Regions from separate parts of the Pseudomonas sp. LFM046 genome, predicted to be linked through region 1. Evidence: predicted binding sites of a transcription regulator. Region 1 holds the regulator's gene; each other region holds the start of a gene.
The links. Region 1 encodes sigma-54, which starts transcription at its own class of promoters, with help from an activator protein. Its sites were predicted from a motif close to ANTGGCATNNANNTTGCTNT; they were not measured.

Region 2: glnK (P-II family nitrogen regulator) is a predicted target of sigma-54. The motif match lies at 1,803-1,822, and genes of this name have one in related genera.
Region 3: flgB (flagellar basal body rod protein FlgB) is a predicted target of sigma-54. The motif match lies at 2,418-2,437, and genes of this name have one in related genera.

The regions. Positions count from the first base shown of each region.
Region 1 covers NZ_JYKO02000001.1:860,067-865,373, forward strand. Annotated here, with positions in the region: gene rapZ (RNase adapter RapZ) at 1-660, opposite strand, end outside; gene ptsN (PTS IIA-like nitrogen regulatory protein PtsN) at 670-1,134, opposite strand; gene raiA (ribosome-associated translation inhibitor RaiA) at 1,148-1,456, opposite strand; gene TQ98_RS04080 (RNA polymerase factor sigma-54) at 1,539-3,035, opposite strand; gene lptB (LPS export ABC transporter ATP-binding protein) at 3,183-3,908, opposite strand; gene lptA (lipopolysaccharide transport periplasmic protein LptA) at 3,908-4,444, opposite strand; gene lptC (LPS export ABC transporter periplasmic protein LptC) at 4,431-5,000, opposite strand; gene TQ98_RS04100 (HAD family hydrolase) at 5,010-5,307, opposite strand, start outside.
Region 2 covers NZ_JYKO02000001.1:5,629,116-5,634,422, forward strand. Annotated here, with positions in the region: gene TQ98_RS25885 (ammonium transporter) at 1-1,225, opposite strand, end outside; gene glnK (P-II family nitrogen regulator) at 1,265-1,603, opposite strand; gene TQ98_RS25895 (accessory factor UbiK family protein) at 2,017-2,280, shown strand; gene TQ98_RS25900 (YifB family Mg chelatase-like AAA ATPase) at 2,319-3,815, shown strand; gene betT (choline BCCT transporter BetT) at 3,939-5,307, shown strand, end outside.
Region 3 covers NZ_JYKO02000001.1:4,064,394-4,069,700, reverse strand. Annotated here, with positions in the region: gene TQ98_RS18830 (aldehyde dehydrogenase family protein) at 1-645, shown strand, start outside; gene TQ98_RS18825 (Rrf2 family transcriptional regulator) at 767-1,201, opposite strand; gene TQ98_RS18820 (NAD(P)H-dependent oxidoreductase) at 1,459-2,163, shown strand; gene flgB (flagellar basal body rod protein FlgB) at 2,484-2,891, shown strand; gene flgC (flagellar basal body rod protein FlgC) at 2,906-3,352, shown strand; gene flgD (flagellar hook assembly protein FlgD) at 3,370-4,053, shown strand; gene flgE (flagellar hook protein FlgE) at 4,099-5,307, shown strand, end outside.

The sequences.
Region 1 (5,307 bases):
GACATCCGGTTGAGCGGCGAGGTATTCGGCGACGGTCGGCTCCAGACCGGAACAGTCGCGTAGCTCGGGCTTCCAGTAGGGATTGGGCAGGCAACGAACATCGAACACCAGGTCGGCATCCACCGGCATGCCGCGCTTGAAGCCGAACGACTCGACCAGGAACGCGGTGCCGGGCTCGGGCTGGTTCAGCAGGCGCAGTTTGATGGCATCGCGTAGCTGGTAGAGGTTGAGGTGCGTGGTGTCGATCTTCAGGTCAGCGAGATCGGCAATGGGCGCCAGCAGCGCTTCCTCGTCGCGGATGGCTTCGGCGAGAGAGCGGTTGTCATTGGTCAGCGGGTGGCGCCGGCGAGTCTCAGAGAAGCGCTTGAGCAGGGTGTCGTGCTCGGCGTCGAGGTAGAGGACATCGCATTTGATATGGCGCTTGCGGGCTTCGTCGAGCAATTCGGGAAAACGCTGCAACTGGCTGGGCAGGTTGCGCGCATCGATCGACACCGCGACCTGGGGCTCCAGCAGTTCGGTATGCAGCAGAGCCCGTTCGGCGAGCTCGGGCAGCAGGCCGGCAGGCAGGTTGTCGATGCAGTAGAAACCGTGATCTTCGAGGACGTCCAGGGCGGTGCTCTTGCCCGACCCGGAGCGGCCGCTGACGATGATCAGGCGCATGGCGAAACCCTAGCGTCCGCTCTGCACGTCCACGACCACCTGGTACAGGCTGGTGCTGTCGGGAGCATGGCGGAGCCGCTCGCGTACATCGCTGCGGTCGAGCATGCTGGCGATCTGACGGAGCAGTTCAAGGTGCTCATCGGTGGCGGCTTCCGGGACCAGCAGAACGAACAGCAGGTCCACGGGGGCGCCATCGATGGCGTCGAAATCGACTGGAGCATCCAGGCGAAGCACTGCGCTGATGGGCGACGTGCAGCCTGTGAGGCGACAGTGGGGAATGGCGATGCCATTACCGAAGCCGGTGGAGCCGAGCTTCTCCCGGGAAACCAGGCTTTCGAAAATGTCCTGGTTGTCGAGGTCGGGAAGGTCACGGGCAACCAGCTTGGCGATCTGTTCCAGAACGCGTTTCTTGCTGCCGCCCGGCACGTTCACGAGGGAACGGCCGGGGGTCAGGATTTGCTCAAGTCGAATCATATAGAGGGGAGGTTCAGCGGGCAGTGGCACCCTGCTGGCGGTTTAGCTGCTTTTCCTTGTGCTTGATCAGTTGGCGATCGAGCTTGTCGGTGAGCAGGTCGATGGCAGCGTACATGTCCTCATGCTCCGCGTTGGCAACGACTTCGCCGCCGGCGACGTGCAAAGTGGCTTCGATTTGCTGTTTGAGTTTCTCGACCTGCATGATCACCTGCACATTAGTGATTCGGTCGAAATGGCGCTCCAGACGGTCGAACTTCTCGACAACGTAGTTGCGCAGGGCGTCGGTCACATCCAGTTGATGTCCACTGATGTTGACTTGCATACCGCTTTCTCCTTATTGCCCGTGTATAAGAGACAGGCTAACGGGCCTGCCACCGGAACACTTTGGCGTGGGTCTATCCGCGTCACATCAGTCGCTTTCGTTCGCTGGAAGGTGCTATCCCAAGGGATTCGCGGTACTTGGCTACTGTGCGACGGGCCACTTGAATGCCCTGTGCCTCCAGTAAACCAGCGATCTTGCTGTCGCTCAACGGCTTTTTCGGATTTTCCGCCGCGACCAGTTTTTTGATGATGGCGCGGATCGCGGTTGACGAGCATTCGCCGCCTTCCGAGGTGCTGACGTGGCTGGAGAAGAAGTACTTCAGCTCGTAGATGCCGCGGGGAGTGTGCATGTATTTCTGGGTGGTCACACGCGAGATGGTGGACTCGTGCATGCCCACGGCCTCGGCGATGTCGTGCAGGACGAGGGGCTTCATCGCCTCTTCGCCATACTCAAGAAAGCCGCGCTGGTGCTCGACGATCTGGGTGGCGACCTTCATCAGGGTTTCGTTGCGGCTCTGCAGGCTCTTGATGAACCAGCGTGCTTCCTGGAGCTGGTTGCGCATGAAAGTGTTGTCGGCGCTGGAGTCCGCGCGACGGACGAAACCTGCATAGTGCGGATTGACCCGCAGGCGCGGTACGGCTTCCTGGTTCAGTTCCACCAGCCAGCGCTCGTTGTGCTTGCGGACGATGACGTCCGGCACCACGTACTCGGGCTCGCTGGCTTCGATCTGGGAACCGGGACGTGGATTCAGGCCCTGGATCAGTTCGATGATCTGGCGCAGGTCATCTTCCTTGACCTTCATGCGGCGCATCAGCTGGCTGTAATCGCGGCTGCCGAGCAGGTCCAGATAGTCGCCTGCCAGGCGCTGGGCTTCGCTGAGCCAGGGGGTGCCCGGGGGCAGCTGGCGCAGTTGCAGAACCAGGCACTCGCGCAGGTCGCGGGCGCCGACGCCAGCGGGCTCGAACTGCTGGATGCGATGCAGTACCACCTCGACCTCATCCAGCTCGATGCCGAGCTCAGGGTCGAAGGAGTCGGCGATCTCGGTCAAAGGCTCTTCGAGATAGCCGTCGTTGTTGATGCAGTCGATCAGGGTGACGGCGATCAGGCGATCGGTGTCGGACATCGGGGCCAGGTTGAGCTGCCAAAGCAGGTGGCTCTGCAGGCTCTCGCCAACCGAGGTACGCGAGGTGAAATCCCACTCGTCGTCATCGTTGCTCGGCAGGCTGCTGGCGCTGGTCTGGTAAACATCTTCCCACGCGGTGTCGACGGGGAGTTCGCTGGGAATGCGGTCATGCCATTCGCCATCATCCATGGCTTCGGCATTGGTCTCGACGCTGGACTCCTGGAAGGCCACTTCCTGGCTGCCGGGATTGGGCAGTTGGTCGCCTTCTGCCATGGGGTCTGCGTTGTCGAAATCGTCGCCGTCCTCCTGCCGCTCGAGCATGGGATTGGATTCCAGCGCTTCCTGGATCTCCTGCTGGAGGTCCAGGGTAGAGAGTTGGAGCAGGCGGATGGCCTGTTGCAGCTGCGGTGTCATCGTCAGCTGCTGGCCCATCTTTAGGACTAGCGATGGTTTCATGGCAGAGGGCTTAGCACCTTATTCGCCGGCGCTCGCGCGCCATCCACTACAGGGCGCCGAGGCGCCACCAGGAAGCAAATTATATGCCTGACCTTGAAGGTTTTTCCTAGCTCTCGCAATCCCTCGTGGAGGAGAAATTGCGGAGGGTTACAGGCGAAACTCGTGGCCCAGGTAGACTTCCTTCACCAACTGGTTGGCCAGGATGGCTTCCGCGTCGCCTTCGGCGATCAACTGGCCGTCACTGACAATGTAGGCTGTCTCGCAGATATCCAGGGTCTCACGGACGTTGTGGTCGGTGATCAATACGCCGATCCCCTTGGCCTTGAGGTGGTGGATGATCTGTTTGATATCGCCTACGGAAATCGGGTCCACACCGGCGAAGGGCTCGTCCAGCAGGATGAATTTGGGGGCGGTGGCCAGTGCACGGGCAATTTCCACCCGACGGCGCTCGCCGCCCGACAGGCTCATGCCGAGGCTGTCGCGGATGTGGCTGATGTGGAATTCCTGCAGGAGGCTTTCCAGCTCCTTGCGGCGCTCGGCGCGATCGAGGTCCTTGCGGGTCTCGAGGATCGCCATGATGTTGTCCGCGACGCTGAGCTTGCGGAAGATCGAGGCTTCCTGCGGCAGGTAGCCGATGCCGGCTCGAGCGCGGCCATGCATGGGCTGGTGGGTGACGTCATTGGAGTCGATCAGGACGCGGCCCTGATCGGCTTTGACCAGGCCGACGATCATGTAGAAGCAGGTGGTCTTGCCGGCGCCGTTGGGGCCGAGAAGGCCGACGATCTGGCCGCTGTCGATGGACAGGCTGACGTCGCGAACCACCTGACGGCTCTTGTAGCTCTTGGCCAGGTGCTGGGCTTTGAGAGTCGCCATTACTGTGCTTTCTGCTCTTTCTTCTTCGGCTGGATGACCATGTCGATCCGCGGGCGCGGGGTGCTGACATTGGCGCCAGTGGCGCGACCTGCGTTTACGATCTGGCGCTGGGTGTCGTAGACGATCTTCTCGCCTTCGAAGGTATTGCCTTCCTGGACAACCTTGGCCTGGTCGAGCAGGATGATGCGCTCGTTGGCGGCGAAGTACTGGATGGTCAGGCCGTAGGCCTTGACGATTTCCTTGTCTACCGCCGGCTTCTGCTCGTAGTAGGCGGGCTTGCCGACCGAGGTGAAGACTTCGATGTCACCGCTGGCGTTCTGGGTGATGGTGACGGTGTCACCGGTGATCTTCAGGGTGCCCTGGGTGATCACCACGTTGCCACGGTAGACCGCGACGCCTTGCTTGTCGTCGAGCTCGGCACTGTCGGCCTGGACGCGGATCGGCTGATCGCGGTCCGTGGGCAGTGCCCAGGCGGTGGCACTTCCGAGTGCGATGCCCAGGCTGAACAACAGGGGGAGGGTGTTAACGAACCTCATGCTGGCCTCTTACGTTGGACTGCAGGATCATCCTGCTGTCATTCAAGTACGCTTTCATTCCTTGTGCCGTGGTCACCCCATTGGCCGCCTCGATTCTAACGGCTTGCTGGGTCTGAGCATATTCCTTGTCGGGAAACACGGTCAGGCGGGTGGTGGTCAGAACGGTCGGACGACCCTTGGCGTCGGTCCGGGCGACCTTGACGTTGTCGATCAATTCGACCTCTTTGCCCTCGGGGCCGACTTCGCCGCGATCGCTCTGTACGTGCCACGGAAAATCGGTGCCACGGTGCAGGAACAGGTCCGGAGTGGTCACGAGGGTGATGTCCGTAGCCTTATAGTGTTCGAGGCGCTTGCCTGTCATCTCGTAGTGGAGTTTGCCGTCCGGCTGGAACTGAGTGCTCTTGCCGTTCTCCACGTAGAAGTCGATGGCGTTGTCGCTGCCGTTAACCGGCGCTCGGTCCATGAAACTTTCCGGGCGGATATTCCAGTAGCCAAGGGCGATCAGCAGCGCCGCGATGGGCGTGAAGATCAGGGCCAGTCGAAGATTTCTGGGCATGGGCAGGCCTCAGAGATAGGCGGCTTGTGCCGCTTCCAGGGCACCCTGGGCGCGCAGGATGAATTCGCAGAACTCACGGGCCGCCCCCTCACCACCGCGCGCCTGAGTCACGCCATGGGCGTGCTGGCGCACGAAGGCGTCGGCGTTGGCCACGGCCATGCCCAGGCCGACACGGCGAATCACCGGAAGGTCGGGCAGGTCGTCGCCAAGATAGGCGACCTGGTCATAGGTCAGGCCGAGTTCGGCGAGCAGGCCGTCGAGCACCACCAACTTGTCTTCACGGCCCTGGAACAGGTGCTGGATGCCG
Region 2 (5,307 bases), 4.8 Mb from region 1:
CCTTCAGGATCACGAAGGTCACGATACCGGTGTAGACCACGGTGAAGGCCACGCCCTGGAACTGGGTGAACAGCTGGGCGCCGATGTCTTCCACGGTGCCGAAACCACCCAGGGAAGGCGCCGCGAACACGCCGGTCAGCAGGGCACCGATGATGCCGCCGATACCGTGCACGCCGAAGGCGTCCAGGGAGTCGTCGTAGCCCACCTTGCGCTTCAGGCTGGTGGCGCAGAAGTAGCACAGCACGCCGGCAACCAGGCCGATGATCAGGGCACCCATCGGGCCGACGGTGCCGGCAGCCGGGGTGATGGCAACCAGGCCGGCGACCACGCCGGACGCAATGCCCAGGGCGCTCGGCTTACCGTGGGTCAGCCACTCGGCGAACATCCAGCCCAGGGCGGCGGCGGCGGTGGCGATCTGGGTGACCAGCATGGCCATGCCGGCGGTGCCGTTGGCGGCCACGGCGGAACCGGCGTTGAAGCCGAACCAGCCGATCCACAGCATGGCGGCGCCCATCAGGGTGTAGCCCAGGTTGTGCGGGGCCATCGCGGTGTGCGGGTAGCCCTTGCGCTTGCCCAGCACCAGGCACGCCACCAGGCCAGCCACACCGGCGTTGATGTGCACCACGGTGCCGCCGGCGAAGTCCAGCACGCCCCAGTCCCACAGCAGGCCGCCGTTGCCGCTCCACACCATGTGGGCGATCGGCGCGTAGACCAGGGTGAACCAGACGCCCATGAAGATCAGCATGGCGGAGAACTTCATGCGCTCGGCGAAGGCGCCGACGATCAGGGCCGGGGTGATGATCGCGAAGGTCATCTGGAAGGTGATGAACACGCTCTCGGGCACCGCATACACCAGGCTGCTGGTGTTCAGGCCACTGAGGAAGGCTTTGCTCAGGCCACCCACGAAGGAATTGAAGTTGATCACCCCCTGCTCCATGCCGGTGGTGTCGAAGGCCATGCTGTAGCCGTAGACCACCCAGAGGATGCTGATCAGGCCGGTGATGGCGAAGCACTGCATCATCACCGAAAGGACGTTCTTGGAGCGCACCATGCCGCTGTAGAACAGCGCCAGGCCGGGAATGGTCATGAACAGGACCAGCGCGGTGGAGACCATCATCCAAGCCGTGTCACCGCTGTTCAGCACCACCTCGTCAGCGGCCAGGGCCAGGCCGGGGGAAACGAGGGACAAAAGGGCTCCTAGCCCTGCGATCTTACGCAGAGTCATGTTGTTTTCTCCTGGGGCTTTGGGGGTTCGGCGGCTGGGTTAGATCGCGTCTGTGCCGGTTTCGCCGGTACGGATACGAATGGCCTGTTCCAGATTGACGACGAAGATCTTGCCGTCGCCGATCTTGCCGGTGTTGGCTGCCTTGGTGATGGCCTCGATGACACGATCCAGCTGGTCGTCGGCAATGGCCACGTCGATCTTCACCTTGGGCAGGAAATCGACAACGTATTCAGCGCCACGGTACAGCTCCGTGTGGCCTTTCTGCCGTCCGAAGCCCTTGACCTCGGTGACAGTGATGCCCTGCACGCCGATTTCCGACAACGACTCGCGCACGTCGTCGAGCTTGAAAGGCTTGATGATGGCGGTGACTAGCTTCATGAAACTCACTCCCGTGTTTGGTTGACTTGCCCCAGGAAAAACACGAACCCGGCCCAAGTCTAAGCGCAGTGTCTGGCTTTTGTAACGCGTCGGACCGCCCTGGCTCGGCACTCCGACTCAAACCAACCGCTTCTGGCGAGACGCTCCCCCGTCTCGCCTGGTGCACCGGAACTGCATCGGTGCATGCGTCGATGTCCTCCAAGCAGAATTCTTGCCAGCTCTACACAAAGTGCGATTTTTCAAGCAGATACCGGCCGGATGCCGGCTGCGGGCCGCATCATGCACCTCGGAGTCGCACCAAAGGAGTGCGCTGCGCCCCGGGTCATTGCTCAAAAAGTGTGCGCCGCCCGTTACCGGCTTGGTGCGCCGGCCCCGTGGTAGACTCCCGCCCATTCACCTACGGATACCCCACCATGCTGCCGCCCAAAGCCCTGCTCGACACTCTCGCCGCCACTGCCTCGCGCCTGTTCAGCAGCGACAGTCCGCTGCCCCGCGCCGAGGTCGAGGCCCAGTTCAAGGCCCTGCTGCAGAGCGCATTCGGCAAGCTCGACCTGGTCAGCCGGGACGAGTTCGATAGCCAGATGGTGGTGCTCTCCCGCACCCGCTCACGCCTGGAGGCCCTGGAAGCCAAGGTCGCCGAGCTGGAAGCCAAGCTGAACCCGCCGCCCACGGAGTGATCCCGCTCCGGCCCGGCGGACCGATCAAGGAGTGATCAATGTCCCTGGCCATCGTCCACAGCCGCGCGCAGGTCGGCGTCGAAGCCCCTGCCGTGACCGTCGAAGCCCACCTCGCCAACGGCCTCCCCTCCCTCGCCCTGGTAGGCCTGCCGGAAACGGCCGTGAAGGAAAGCAAGGACCGCGTGCGCAGCGCGATCCAGAACAGCGGCTTCGACTTCCCACCGCGCAGAATCACCCTCAACCTGGCACCCGCCGACCTCCCCAAGGATGGCGGCCGCTTCGACCTGGCCATCGCCCTGGGCGTGCTCGCCGCCAGTGGCCAGTTGCCCGGCGCGGCGCTGGAAGACGTCGAGTGCCTGGGCGAACTCGCCCTCTCCGGTGCCCTGCGCCCAGTACAAGGTGTGCTGCCGGCGGCGCTGGCCGCCCGCGCCGCCGGACGCACCCTGGTGGTGCCTCGGGAAAATGCCGAAGAAGCCAGCCTGGCCAGTGGCCTGAAGGTTCTCGCAGCCGGACATCTGCTGGAGCTCACCGCGCACTTCGCCGGCCATACCCCACTCGCCCCCTACGAACCCCAGGGCCTCCTGCAGGACCGCCCGCCCTACCCCGACCTCGCCGAGGTCCAGGGTCAGGTCGCCGCCAAGCGCGCCCTCCTGGTGGCCGCGGCCGGCTCCCATAACCTGCTGTTCTGTGGCCCGCCCGGCACCGGCAAGACGCTGCTCGCCAGCCGCCTGCCCGGCCTGCTGCCGCCCCTGGAAGAAGACGAGGCGCTGGAAGTGGCGGCGATTCACTCGGTCGCCAGCCACGCGCCGCTGCGAACCTGGCCCCCGCGCCCCTTCCGCCATCCGCACCACAGCGCGTCCGGCGCGGCTCTGGTGGGCGGCGGCAGCCGCCCGAAACCCGGCGAAATCACTCTCGCGCACCAGGGCGTGCTGTTCCTCGACGAGCTTCCGGAGTTCGATCGCAAGGTGCTCGAAGTGCTGCGCGAGCCGCTGGAAAGCGGCGAAATCGTCATCGCCCGCGCCAACGACAAAGTGCGCTTTCCCGCTCGCTTCCAACTGGTCGCCGCGATGAACCCCTGCCCCTGTGGATATCTCGGCGACCCCGGCGGGCGCTGCCGCTGCACCCCGGAACAGATCCAGCGCTATCGCAACAAACTCTCCGGCCCGCTGCTGGATCGCATCGACCTGCACCTGACCGTCGCCCGCGAAGCCACCGCCCTGGCGCCGCCCACCAGCAGTGGCCCCAGCAGCGCCGAAGCCGCCATCGAAGTCGCCCGGGCGCGGCGTCTGCAGCTCCAGCGCCAGGGCTGCGCGAATGCCTTTCTCGACCTCAATGGCCTGCGCCAGCACTGCGCCCTGGACAGCGCCGACCGCACCTGGCTGGAAGACGCCTGCGAGCGCCTCAACCTCTCCCTGCGCGCGGCCCACCGCATTCTGAAAGTCGCCCGCACCCTGGCCGACCTCGAATGCACGGAGCGAATCGCCCGCCATCACCTGGGAGAAGCCCTGCAATACCGACCGTCAACCCAGGCGTGAGCCGGAAATCAACAACCAAAACTATCAGACATATCTTATTCAAAAGTCTGGCTCTATTGATCGTGCTAGGATTGCGCGCCTTCCGCCCTTGGCGGCCATCCGATTAAAAGGAGAGCTAGCTCAATGGAGGCAATCAAGTCTTCGCCATCCACCCTCAACCCGCCGGTCTTTTTCGGCTCCGCAATCCTCATTATCGCCCTGGTGCTGTTCAGCACCCTCGCCCGTGACAAGGCGCAAGCACTGTTCGGTGAAATCCAGAACTGGATCGTGCTGAACGCCAGCTGGTTCTACGTGCTCAGCGTGGCGCTGATCCTCATCACCGTGCTCTTCCTCGCCGTCAGCCGTCTCGGCGACATCAAGCTGGGACCCGACCACAGCCAGCCCGACTACACCAACGGCACCTGGTTCGCCATGCTGTTCGCCGCCGGCATGGGCATCGGCCTGATGTTCTTCGGCGTCGCCGAACCCCTGATGCATTACATCAACCCGCCAGTGGGCGACCCCAACACTGTGGCCGCGGCGAAGGAAGCGATGAAGCTCACCTTCTTCCACTGGGGCCTGCATGCCTGGTCGATCTACGCCATCGTCGCGCTGATCCTGGCCTACTTCTGCTACCGCCACGACCTGCCCCTCACGCTGCGCTCGGCGCTCTACCCACTGATCGGCGATCGCATCTTCGGCCCCATCGGCCACGCTGTGGATATCTTCGCCATCCTCGGCACCGTGTTCGGCATCGCCACCTCGCTCGGCTACGGCGTGCTGCAGATCAACAGCGGCCTGCATCACCTGTTCGGCCTGCCGGTGGGCGTGCCGGTGCAGTTGGTGCTGATCGCCGTCACCTGCGCCCTCGCCACCCTTTCGGCGGCCAGCGGGCTGAACAAGGGCATCCGCGTGCTCTCCGAACTCAACCTCGCCCTGGCGGCGCTGCTGATGCTGCTGGTCCTGATCCTCGGCCCCACCGTGTTCCTGCTGCAGACTTTCGTGCAGAACACCGGCGGCTATCTCTCCGAGATCGTCAGCAAGACCTTCAACCTCTACGCCTACGAACCCACCGACTGGATCGGCGGCTGGACCCTGCTCTACTGGGGCTGGTGGCTGTCCTGGTCGCCGTTCGTGGGGCTGTTCTTCGCGCGCATCTCCCGTGGGCGCACCATCCGCGAATTCGTCTGCGGCGTACTCTTCGTCCCGGCCGGCTTCACCCTGCTGTGGATGACCATCTTCGGTGACACGGCCATCCACATGGTGCTGCAGCAGGGCGTGACCAGCCTGGTGGATACCGTCCGCGAGGACAGTTCGCTGGCCCTCTTCGCCTTCCTCGAACAATTCCCCTTCTCCACCCTGCTGTCGCTGATGGCGGTGATGATGGTGGTGGTGTTCTTCGTCACCTCCGCCGACTCCGGCGCCCTGGTGCTCGACATGCTGGCCTCCGGCGGGAAAGAGAACACGCCGCTCTGGCAGCGGCTGTTCTGGTCGATCCTCACAGGCGTGGTAG
Region 3 (5,307 bases), 3.2 Mb from region 1:
GACCTGGCCGCCGCGGTGCGCTACGGCGTACAGGACGTGATGATCAACTCCGGGCAGACCTGCACGGCGCTGACCCGCATGCTGCTGCCGGCCAGCCGCTATGCCGAAGCGCTGGAACTGGCGCAGGCGGAAACCGAAGCGCTGCGCATCGGCGACCCCCTGGACCCCGAGTCCTTCCTTGGCCCCATGTGCTCGGCCGGGCAGCGGCGCACCGTGCGCGATTACATCCGCATCGGCGCGGAGGAGGGGGCCAGGCTCCTGGCGGGCGGCGCCGAAGCGCCTGCGGGCCTGGAGCGCGGCTACTACGTGCAGCCGACGCTGTTCGCCGATGTGCATAACCGGATGCGCATCGCCCGCGAGGAAATCTTCGGGCCGGTGCTCTGCCTGATCCCCTACGCCGATGAGGCGGATGCCGTGGCCATCGCCAACGACTCGCCCTTCGGACTTTCCAGCGCGGTGTGGACTGCAACGAGACAGCGCTCCCTGGAGTTGGCGCGGCAGTTGCGGGCGGGGCAGTGCTTCGTCAATGGCGCCGCTTTCAACTACCGCGCGCCCTTCGGCGGCTACAAGCAGTCGGGCAACGGCCGCGAATGGGGCGAGGAGGGACTGGCGGAGTTTGTCGAAACCAAGGCGATCCAGGTCTGACGGGAAAGCGCTGCGATGATGGCATCCAGCGCGCAGGCCTTCATGGCGTGTACCTCGCCACCTTGCTCCTGCAGGTGGCGACGGCTCTGCTCAATTCCAGGGGAGGTTTGAGGGGCGGGTTTCAGTCCTCGGCTTCGAGCGGCGAGTCGAAGGCGACGAACAGTTGGTCGGCGGTGATCTTTTCCAGATCCAGGCGGACGTTGGCTTCGAGCAGGGCGAACAGCCGGGTAAAGACGTCATAGACCTTGCAGTGGTCTTCCATGCCCGAGAAGGGGTTGTCGATCTTTTCGGCGATCAGGGAGCTTTCCTGCACCGCATCGTAGACCTCTCGCAGGGTGATCTGCTGCGGCGGGCGGGCGAGGGTAAGTCCACCGCCGGCACCGCGCTGGGATTTGAGGATGTCGGCCTTGACCAATTGCGAGACCAGATTGCGCACCCGTGTCGGATGCACCTTCACCCATTTGGCGATGGTCTCGGTACGCAGTTTCTGCGGAGCGTTCGCGGCCACGAAGGAGAGGATGTAGGACGCCGTGATCAGGCGGGTCGACTGGCTCATGGGAAAGGTTCCGGGTGCAGCGGCGGTGGGCGACGGCGAAAGGTTATTGAGTGGATAACAAATAGTAAATGCCCCGTCCAGACGCGAATGCCACCACTGGAGTTCGCTCGGAGTAATTGTTAATGTTTCGATCGCGATAACAATTAAGACGCACGACCTCACCCACAATTTCGCCACGGTGCGCGCCCTAGCCGACGAGGTGGTGGTGATGCAGCGCGGCCGGCCCGCCATTTCCGCTTGATCCAGAAGGTAATCCGATGAATGTATTGATCGTCCACGCTCACCCCGAACCGCAGTCCTTCACCAGCGCCCTGCGCGACCTGGCGGTGGAAACGCTGCAGGGGCAGGGGCACCAGGTGCAGGTTTCCGACCTCTACGCGATGAACTGGAACCCGGTGGCGTCGGCCTCCGACTTTTCCGGGCGGGCCAACCCGGACTACCTGGTCTATGCCCTGGAGCAGCGCGAGGGCGTCAAGGCCGGCAGCCTCGCCCCGGACATCCAGGCGGAGCTGGACAAGCTGCTCTGGGCCGACCTCCTGATCTTCAACTTCCCGCTCTACTGGTTCTCGGTGCCGGCCATGCTCAAGGGCTGGATCGACCGGGTGCTGGTCTCGGGCGTCTGCTACGGCGGCAAGCGCTTCTACGACCAGGGCGGGCTGGCCGGCAAGAAGGCCCTGGTGACCCTGACCCTGGGCGGGCGTGAGCACATGTTTGGCGAGGGCGCCATCCACGGTCCGCTGGAAGACATGCTGCGCCCGCTGCTGCGCGGCACCCTGGCCTATGTCGGCCTGGAGGTGCTGCCGCCCTTCGTGGGCTGGCATGTGCCCTACATCAGCAACGAGGCCCGCCAGGATTTCCTGCGCGACTACCAGGCACGCCTGCAGAACTTGGAGCAGGAGGCACCGCTCCAGTTCCCGCGCCTGGACCAGTTCGACGACAGGTTGTACCCGCTGGCGCGATGAGTGCAGCAAGGCCGCCCAAGGGCGGCCTTTTCATTTCCGGGTAGGGTGCGCCGTGCGCACCGGAATCCCCGCGCGCAATGGCTGGTGCGCACAGCGCACCCTACGAGATGACCCTCGCGATACCGCCAGCAAGGCGGCAACCAGCGGCAAACACCCCTTGCCGCTTTGCCGCTCCAGAGTGACCAGCGGAACCCCATTGCCGCTTATTGCCGCTCGTTTTTCCTTCAAGACATTGAAAATAAAGGAAAAATAAAAGTGGCACGGCCTTTGCTGAATGTCTGGCAAGCAAAACCACATTGCCACTGGCAAAGGTTCCGGACATGAGCATCAGCTTCGAAAAGGCCCTCGGCATCCACCAGCAAGCCCTCGGCTTCCGCGCCCAGCGTGGCGAGGTGCTGGCCAACAACATCGCCAACGCCGACACTCCGAACTACAAGGCTCGCGACCTGGACTTCGCCAGTGTGCTGGCTCAGCAGGCACAGAAAGCGTCCCAGGGCGCGTTCCAGGCGACCCGGACCAACGAGCAGCACATCGCCGCGGAAGGCTTCGACATGGGCGACGCGTCGTTGAAGTACCGCGTTCCGTTCCAAGCCGCCCTCGACCAGAACACCGTGGACCCGCAGCTGGAGCAGTCGAACTACACCGAGAACGCCATGCAGTTCCAGGCCAGCTTCACCTTCCTCAATAGCAAGTTCAAAGGGCTGATGAACGCCCTGCGCGGCGAATAACGGAGAGCCTAGCCATGTCCCTGTCCAGCATCTTCAACATCGCCGGCACCGGCATGAGTGCCCAGAACACTCGGCTGAACACCATCTCCAGCAACATCGCCAACGCCGAAACCGTTTCCTCCAGCCTCGACCAGACCTACCGCGCCCGTCACCCGGTATTCGCCACCGTGCTCCAGGACAACCTGGGCAATGGCGACCGCGGCTCGCTGTTCGCCGACCAGGACGAGTCCGGTGCCGGTGTGCAGGTGCTCGGCGTCGTGGAAGACCAGAGCACCCTGACGCCGCGTTACGAGCCCAACCATCCGGCGGCCAACGCCGAAGGCTACGTGTACTACCCGAACGTCAACGTGGTCGAGGAAATGGCGGACATGATCTCCGCCAGCCGGTCCTTCCAGACCAACGTGGAAATGATGAACACCGCCAAGCAGATGATGCAGAAAGTGCTGACCCTGGGTCAGTGATAGCGCGAGGGAACAGCATGAGTATCAGCAACATCGCGACGAACGACACCCAGTCGATCCTCGATCAGTACGCACTCAAGAACGAGACCACGTCCAGCAAGGACCTCGGCAAGAACGAGTTCCTCGAACTGCTGGTCGCTCAATTGAACAACCAGGACCCGCTGGCGCCCCAGGAGAATGGCGAGTTCATTGCCCAACTGGCGCAGTTCAGCCAGGTGGAAGGCATCGAGAAGCTGAACACCAGCATGGGCTCGCTGCTCTCCGGCTATCAGTCGTCCCAGGCGCTGCAGGCTTCATCCCTGGTGGGCCGCAAGGTGATCGTGCCGTCCGACAAGGCAGTGGTGGATACGTCCGAAACCTTCAAGGCAAGCGCCAGCCTGCCCGTATCCAGCAGCAACGTCTGGGTCAATGTCTACGACAACAACGGCGCCATGGTGACCCGCGTCAACCTGGGCCAGCAGTCGGCCGGTTCTGTCAGCTTCATGTGGGACGGCAAGGATTCCAGCGGCAATCTCATGCCGCCCGGCACGTACAAGTTCGAAGCGCAGGCCCAGTACGACGGCGAGACCAAGGGGCTGTACACCATGCTGCCGGCCAACGTCGACAGCGTCACCCTCGGTCAGAACGGCGGTGAGCTGATGCTCAACCTTGCCGGCATCGGCAGTGTCGGCCTGTCCAAGGTCCAGGTCATCGGTCAGTAACTTCCCGGTTCAGAACGCCGGGAAGCACCGGCAAAGGAGATAACAATGGCGTTCAACATCGGTCTCAGCGGCCTGCGGGCAGCGACCAGCGACCTCAACGTCACCGGCAACAACATCGCCAACGCCGGTACTGCGGGCTTCAAGCAGTCCCGCGCGGAGTTCGCCGACGTCTATGCCGCCTCGGTGCTCGGCACCGGCAAGAATGCGCAGGGCAGTGGTGTGTCGCTGGGTGACGTGTCCCAATTGTTCAACCAGGGCAACATCAACTACACCCAGAACGCCCTGGACCTGGCCATCAACGGCAACGGCTTCTTCCAGACCAGCAACAACGGCGAGGTCAGCTATACCCGCGCCGGTTACTTCGGTACCGACCGCAACGGCTACATCGTCAACAACTTCGGTTACCGCCTGCAGGGCTACGGGGTGGATGGCAACGGCAATGTGCAGAACGGCGTGGTCAGCGATCTGCAGGTCCAGACCTCGAACCAGGCGCCGAAAGCCACTACCCAGGTCGCACAGAAGTTCAACCTGAACTCCACCACCAAGGCGCCGACCAATACGCCGTTCGATCCGAGCGACCCGACGACCTACACCTCGTCCACCTCGGTCAACATCTATGACTCCCAGGGCAACGCCCATGTCATGACCCAGTACTTCATCAACAACGCCGACCCGGCCGCCACGCCGCCGGTGACCAACAACTGGACCATGTCGGTGCTGGTGGACGGGCGTAACCCGTCCGACCCGAGCAACACCACCCCACACTCCATGAACCTGCTGTTCAATGCCGATGGCTCTCTGGATACCGCAGGCATGGCGACGGGTGGCGCGTTGAACTACGACCCGGCAACCGGCCTGATGAACATGGACGACTGGGTTCCGGCGTCGTCCGATGGCGGCACCCCGGCCAACTGGTCGGCCAACGGCGCGGTTGCCAGCGCGACCGGCATCAGCATCGATATCCGCGGTTCCAGCCAGTACTCCAGCGCCTTCGCCGTCAACAGCATCAGCCAGGACGGCTACACCACCGGCCAACTGGCGGGACTGGAAATCGATGACACCGGCGTGATCTTCGCCCGCTACACCAACGGCCAGTCCAAGGTGCAGGGCCAGGTCATCCTCGCCAACTTCGCCAACGTCCAGGGCCTGAGCCCGGTGGGCAAGACCGGCTGGGTGCAGTCCTTCGAATCCGGCGAGCCGGTGGTGGGCACTCCGCGCTCCGGCACCCTGGGTGCCCTGCAGGCCGGTGCCCTG